2 regions of the Peribacillus sp. NPDC097295 genome follow, and region 2 is predicted to be linked to the other one. Evidence: riboswitches for the same ligand, from Rfam matches in the RefSeq annotation. Region 2 holds a riboswitch; the other holds the start of a gene.
What was found. Region 2 has a riboswitch for lysine ahead of ACIQXN_RS05285 (amino acid permease). Riboswitches for the same ligand answer to the same signal wherever they lie in the genome.
Positions count from the first base shown of each region.

Region 1: it holds a riboswitch for lysine, as region 2 does, so the genes downstream of both, ACIQXN_RS00635 (aspartate kinase) here and ACIQXN_RS05285 (amino acid permease) in region 2, are expected to answer to the same signal.

Region 1 is NZ_JBIWCW010000001.1:131,021-134,449, reverse strand. It holds gene uvrC (excinuclease ABC subunit UvrC) at 1-1,722, shown strand, start outside; lysine riboswitch at 1,783-1,960, shown strand; gene ACIQXN_RS00635 (aspartate kinase) at 2,049-3,281, shown strand; gene ACIQXN_RS00630 (DUF3899 domain-containing protein) at 3,376-3,429, opposite strand, start outside.
Region 2 is NZ_JBIWCW010000002.1:435,711-439,139, forward strand. It holds gene ACIQXN_RS05280 (glycoside hydrolase family 13 protein) at 1-509, shown strand, start outside; gene ACIQXN_RS05285 (amino acid permease) at 563-2,014, opposite strand; lysine riboswitch at 2,111-2,293, opposite strand; gene ACIQXN_RS05290 (LacI family DNA-binding transcriptional regulator) at 2,521-3,429, opposite strand, start outside.

The sequences.
Region 1 (3,429 bases), on a different contig from region 2:
TGTTACTTAATGAAGGATCGTCAGGGAACGATCATATATGTAGGCAAGGCGAAAGTATTGAAAAATCGCGTCCGCTCATATTTTACGGGTTCACATGATGGAAAAACATTCAGGCTCGTAAATGAAATAGAGGATTTCGAATATATCGTCACCTCGTCCAATATCGAGGCGCTCATTTTAGAATTGAATTTAATCAAAAAACACGATCCAAAATATAATGTCATGCTGAAGGATGATAAGACCTACCCATTCATCAAGTTGACAGCGGAAAAGCATCCACGTTTAATCATTACGAGAAAGGTCAAGAAAGACAAAGGGAAATATTTTGGTCCATATCCCAATGCTTTTGCAGCCAATGAAACGAAAAAACTTCTCGATCGCATTTATCCGTTAAGAAAATGTAACACACTCCCAGACCGTGTCTGTCTCTATTACCACCTTGGCCAGTGCTTGGCCCCTTGTGTATATGAAGTAGAGGAGCAGGAATATAAGCAAATCGTCGATGATATTAACCGATTTTTAAATGGCGGACACACCGAGATAAAAAGAGAACTAACGGAAAAAATGCTTGAAGCTTCTGAAATGCTCGACTTTGAACGGGCAAAGGAATATCGGGACAAAATCGCTCACATCGAGATTACGATGGAAAAACAGAAAATGATGACGACCGATTTCATCGACCGGGATGTATTTGGTTTTTCTTATGATAAAGGATGGATGTGTGTCCAAGTATTTTTTGTGCGTCAAGGGAAACTGATTGAAAGGGATGTTTCCCTGTTTCCGGTCTATGATGAACCGGAACAGGAACTTCTTACGTTTCTGGGACAATTTTATGAAAAGGCCAATCACTTTAAACCGAAGGAAATTTTATTGCCGGAATCTGTTGATGCAGAATTGGCAGAGGGTTTGCTTGGCGTAAAAACATTGCATCCGAAACGGGGACCTAAAAAGGAAATGCTGCAACTGGCTAATAAAAACGCCTCTATAGCACTTCAAGAGAAGTTTTCATTAATTGAACGGGATGAAGAAAGAACCATTAAAGCAGTGGAAAATCTAGGTGATAAATTAGGCATCTTCACTCCGCATCGAATCGAGGCTTTTGATAACTCCAATATTCAAGGAAGCGATCCGGTATCTGCATTGGTCGTCTTTATCGACGGAAAACCGGAAAAACGGGAGTATCGCAAGTACAAGATTAAAACGGTGAAAGGACCTGATGACTACGAATCAATGCGTGAAGTTGTCCGCAGAAGATATTCACGCGTCTTGAAAGAGGGGTTGCCCCTTCCGGATTTAATCATTATTGATGGTGGAAAGGGTCATGTGGAGGCTGTCCGGGACATTTTGGTAAATGAGCTCGGTCTTGATATCCCGCTTTCTGGCCTCATTAAGGATGAAAAACACCGGACCTCACAATTGATGATTGGCAATCCTCTTGAGCTGGTTCCGCTTGATTCACGAAGTCAGGAATTTTACCTGCTACAAAGAATCCAAGACGAAGTGCATCGATTTGCCATTACGTTTCATCGCCAGCTACGAGGGAAAAATGCCATTCACTCACAACTAGATGATATTCAAGGAGTGGGTGAAAAAAGAAGAAAGCAACTATTAAGGCATTTCGGGTCATTGAAAAAAATGAAAGAGGCCTCAGTTGAACAAATCATGGAGGCAGGTATGCCTAAAAATGTAGCAGAGGGAATCTTTAGAAAATTACAAGAATAACCTTGCTTGCGTCTTTTTCCTATGATATGATGATAAGGAAATTTTAACATGACAATTTAGAGTGCTGATAGAGGTGCGTAATTCAATAGTAAAAACCTAGAGGAGTATGAGCTTCGATGACGGGTTTTGAAAGGGAATAACGCCGAAGGAAGACAAGACTCATACCTTGTTTTTCTGGTCTGACCATTTAATAGATGGCAGATTGTCAGGGTTGATACCCTGGAGAGCTATCTCACTGTGATTACTGGATGGATACGTAACCACAGCAATGAGATATTTCTCATTGCTTTTTTTATTGCCTAAAAAGATAGAGAGGGTGCATATGAATGGGACTGATCGTGCAAAAATTTGGTGGAACTTCTGTCGGGAGCGTCGAGAAAATTAAGAATGTTGCAAATCGAGTAATCGAGGAAGCGGAAAAAGGGAACGATGTCGTAGTCGTTGTTTCGGCCATGGGCAAAACGACAGATACATTGGTTTCAATGGCGAATGACATTTGTAGCTCTCCAAGTAAGAGGGAAATGGATATGTTATTGACGACTGGAGAACAGGTTACCATTTCCCTGTTAACGATGGCATTGATAGAAAAGGGACGGGAAGCAATATCTTTCACTGGATGGCAGGCTGGGATGCAGACAGAATCCGTACACGGTAATGCACGGATTTTAGACATCGATGCATCTAGAATTCAAGCACAGCTACAAGCGAATAAAATTGTCATCGTCGCTGGATTTCAGGGAATGGATAGACAAGGGGAAATCACGACATTGGGTCGGGGCGGTTCCGACACAACTGCGGTGGCGATAGCTGCAGCCCTTAACGCAAACCGATGCGATATATATACCGATGTAACGGGTGTTTTCACAACAGATCCACGCTACATACAAAACGCTAGGAAGCTCCTTTCCATTTCTTATGATGAAATGCTAGAGCTTGCCCATCTAGGAGCAGGGGTCCTGCATCCAAGGGCCGTTGAATATGCGAAAAACTATCAAATCCCGCTTGAAGTCCGTTCAAGCTTAGAAAAAGAATCCGGCACCATCATTGAGGAGGAAGCAAATATGGAAGAAAATTTAATTGTACGCGGCATCGCTTTTGAGGATAGTATTACAAGAGTTACAGTAAATGGATTGCCCCGTTCACTTAGCGTGTTATCAACTATTTTCACGACACTTGCGAAAAACCACATAAATGTGGACATCATTATCCAAAGCATGACAGCAGAGGAGACCACCAATCTTTCTTTCTCCATTAAGAGTGAAGATACTAAAGCAGCTTTGCTTGTTCTTGAAAACAATAAAAGTCATCTGAAATTCGATTGTGTGGAAACGGAAGGCGAGTTGGCCAAAGTATCCATTGTTGGTTCAGGAATGGTTACTAATCCCGGTGTAGCAGCAGAGATGTTTGAAGTAATGGCCAATACAGGCATTCAAGTGAAAATGGTCAGCACTTCCGAAATCAAAGTTTCCACCGTCGTTAATGAAAAGGAAATGGTAAAAGCTGTCGAAGCCCTTCACGAAGCATTCAAGCTAGGCCAGCATGCTAAAGTGCTTGCCTGATCAATTTTCAAGGTAATCTGTCTTTAGAATGCAAAAGGGCACCTAAAAAGGTAGCCCTTTTTTAGGTGCCGGTAGGTATGGCGAAAGTTAGGGGTTAAAGAAAATAATAGAAAGCAAGAGAAATCAGCATGATGGCCATCATGCTAAG
Region 2 (3,429 bases):
CCCATGAAGATTTGGTTAATAATTACGGGTGGTCGGAAGAAAGGATGATGGCTGCCATTCATGCTCGCAGTCGGGATAATGCAAGGACACCCGTACAGTGGAACGACAGCCGGAATGCTGGCTTTACAACGGGAACTCCGTGGATCGGGGTGAATGCAAACTATCCGGAAATCAATGCAGTGAAGGCCTATAATGATCAGGAATCCATTTTTCAATTTTATAAAAAGCTCATTGAGCTACGTAAACAACATGATGTTATCGTGTATGGGCACTATGATTTGCTTTGTCCTGATGATGAACAAATATTTGCCTATACGAGAACGCTTGGTGAGGAAAAGCTTCTTGTACTATGCAACTTCAAAGGATATGATGGGCAATTTAACTTACCGGAAGAATTAGATCCACAATCGGCCACTTTATTAATCAGCAATTATAAACAGGACATGGACAAAGGGATTTCCTCCGAACCCTTACGGGCATTTGAATGCCGTGTCTATCATCTGAAATAAGAAAAGGACCTGATTTCTCTTCCTAAGAGAATGTCAGGTCCTTTCTATAATGTTTATTTTACTTTTAGGTCGCATTCCTTAAGTGGAATGATTTTGGATTTATGTTTAATTTTATAACCGAACCATATCACAAAGAATAAAAGAAGCCCAATATAGGAAACGAACATCGAGTTCCAATCAATTCCGTCGGTGCTGAAGGCTTGATAGCCTTGTCCCAGTATAATGAAGAGGCAAAGGACAAGGGCAAGAATCGGTCCAAACGGAAACAGTCTTGATCGGTATGGCAGGTCTTTTATATCAAGTCCTTGTGCCACATAAGCTTTACGGAATCGATAGTGAGCGATGGCAATTCCGACCCATGTGACGAAACCGGCCATTCCTGAAGCGTTCAGTAACCAAATATAAACGACGCCGTCACCGAAAAAGGAAGCCAAGAAAGCAAGACAGCCAACTAGGGAAGTCACGATAAGGGCATTCACAGGGACGCCTCTTTTATCAAGCTTGCCAAGGAATTTTGGTGCTTTTCCATCACGTGCTAAATCCCATAGCATACGGGTTGATGCATACATACCTGAGTTCCCGGCTGAAAGGACGGAAGATAGGATGACAGCATTCATGACAGCCGCGGCAAAAGCAAGGCCTGCACGTTCAAATACTAGTGTAAATGGACTGACTGCAACATCTTCACTCAACAAGCGAGCATCCGTGAATGGAATGACCATCCCTATGACAAAGATTGCAAGGATATAGAAAAGGATGATGCGCCAAAAAACGGATTTAATCGCTCTAGGGATGTTCTTTTCCGGATTTTCGCTTTCCCCGGCTGTCACTCCAAGCAATTCCGTTCCCTGGAAGGAAAAGCCGGCTGCCATGAAGACTCCTAGAATGGTGAAGAATCCTCCATTAAATGGACCCTCTCCCATGGTGAAATTAGAAAAGCCAATCGGATCTTTTCCACCCATGATGCCAAAAATGATTAAAAACCCAGTAATTAAGAAAATAATAACAGTCACGATTTTAATCATAGCGAACCAGTATTCGGCTTCGCCAAATCCCTTAACAGACATATAGTTAATGAGGAACATGATGATTAAAGCAATGGCACTCCAAATAAAAGAAGGAGTGTCGGGAAACCAGAATTTCATGATCAGGACAACGGCCGCAAGTTCTGCCGCTATTGTGATGGCCCAGTTATACCAATAATTCCATCCAATCGCAAAACCGAAAGAAGGATCGACGAATTTAGATGCATAGACACGGAATGAACCGGCAACCGGCATATACGCAGCCATTTCGGCAAGACTGGTCATTAAAAAGAAAACCATCATGCCGATTACTGCATAAGCTACCAAGGCTCCCCCGGGACCAGCTGTATGAATGGCACCTCCGCTTGCTAAAAAGAGCCCGGTACCTATTGTTCCACCCAGGGAAATCATCATGAGGTGCCTACCTTTCAGGCTCCTTTTCAGTTCACTGGGGTTTGATTTTTTTTGTGGATTTTCCAATTGATGTTACACTCCTTTTTCTGGAAGGGAACGAAATAAAAAAAAACAGCAGTCGAAAAAGATCGACGGCTGTTTATAATAAACCCGTTTAATCCTTCCGAAGATAGCTCCCCACGTTTTATAAAAACGTGACAGTGATGTTCCTTTTCGAAAACATCGCCAGCCTAGAAATACAAGGAATATTTCTAAACTTCGGCAACTTATCCTTTCAAACGGAGTCGTCAACTTTCCTGAATCTCGTCCGTTTTACTTTTATAAGCCGCAGCCTCTAACTCATCGGTAAATGAGGAAGTATTCAATTATTAAATATGCGAATTTCCAGTGCCGTCTTAAAAATAATCGTCAATGAATGAAATTTGCTATATTAAAATTATAAAATATTCCTCTAGAGAGCGCAATGTTTATTTTTCAAGTATCTTTTTCCCTAATTTGATAAGAATCAAACCCCTTAGAATATTCTCCTGGTTAATATATGTATATAATGAGATTTCTGATATTTCTAATTGTTATACACTTCTACGTTTAACGAGACTGAAGCCGAGCTTTACATGCTTGATCATTTGGGGTTCTTCGAAAAGGTCAACTGCCATTCTCCCAATCGATTCAAGGGGCAGGGATATGGTCGTGATACCGAGCATCTCACTGATCGTATCGTTATTGAAACCGAGGATGGCGACATCTTCAGGTACCTTCACTCCCGACTTTTGGGCGGTAATAATAAATCCTGCAGCCGTATCATCGTTAGTTATGATGATGGCATCCGGCTTATCGTGCATGGAAGCCCACTCCCGAAAGATTTTTTCTCCGTCCTTAATGTAGTAACTGCCTTCAAACAGCCATTCATCTTTACTTGTAAGTTGGTACTTTGTCAAAGTATCTTGGAACGCCTTTGTCCGGAGGGAACTATTTCTGCTTTTTCTTCGCCCGAGACTGTATCCTATTCTTTTATACCCTTTGGTTACCAAGTATTCGAGGGCCGAGGAAAAGGCGGCATAATGGTCGATGCTGATAGAGGAAAACTCAGATGGCATGGTATCTTCACATAAGATAATCGGACCGTAGTCCCGATATTGCAAGAGAACTTTCATTTCTGATATTCTCGAACAGACGATGATGCCGTCGAGCTGCTTCATTTGTAACATTTTCAATGCTTGGATTTCTTTCTCTCTTTCATATTGTGTTTGAAAGATAACGATATGATACCCAAGGTAATTGGCCTGTTTGTTAATGCCCTGAATGATTGCTCCATAGTAGGGGTGGTTGGTGTATGGAATGATGACGCCGATCAGATGAGTCTTGCCCTTTGAAAGATGGACGGCATTGATATTTCTTGTATAGTTTAATTGTTGGATGGCCTCTAGCACACACTTCCTCTTTTCCTCACTTACATAAGGATGGTTATTCATTACGCGAGA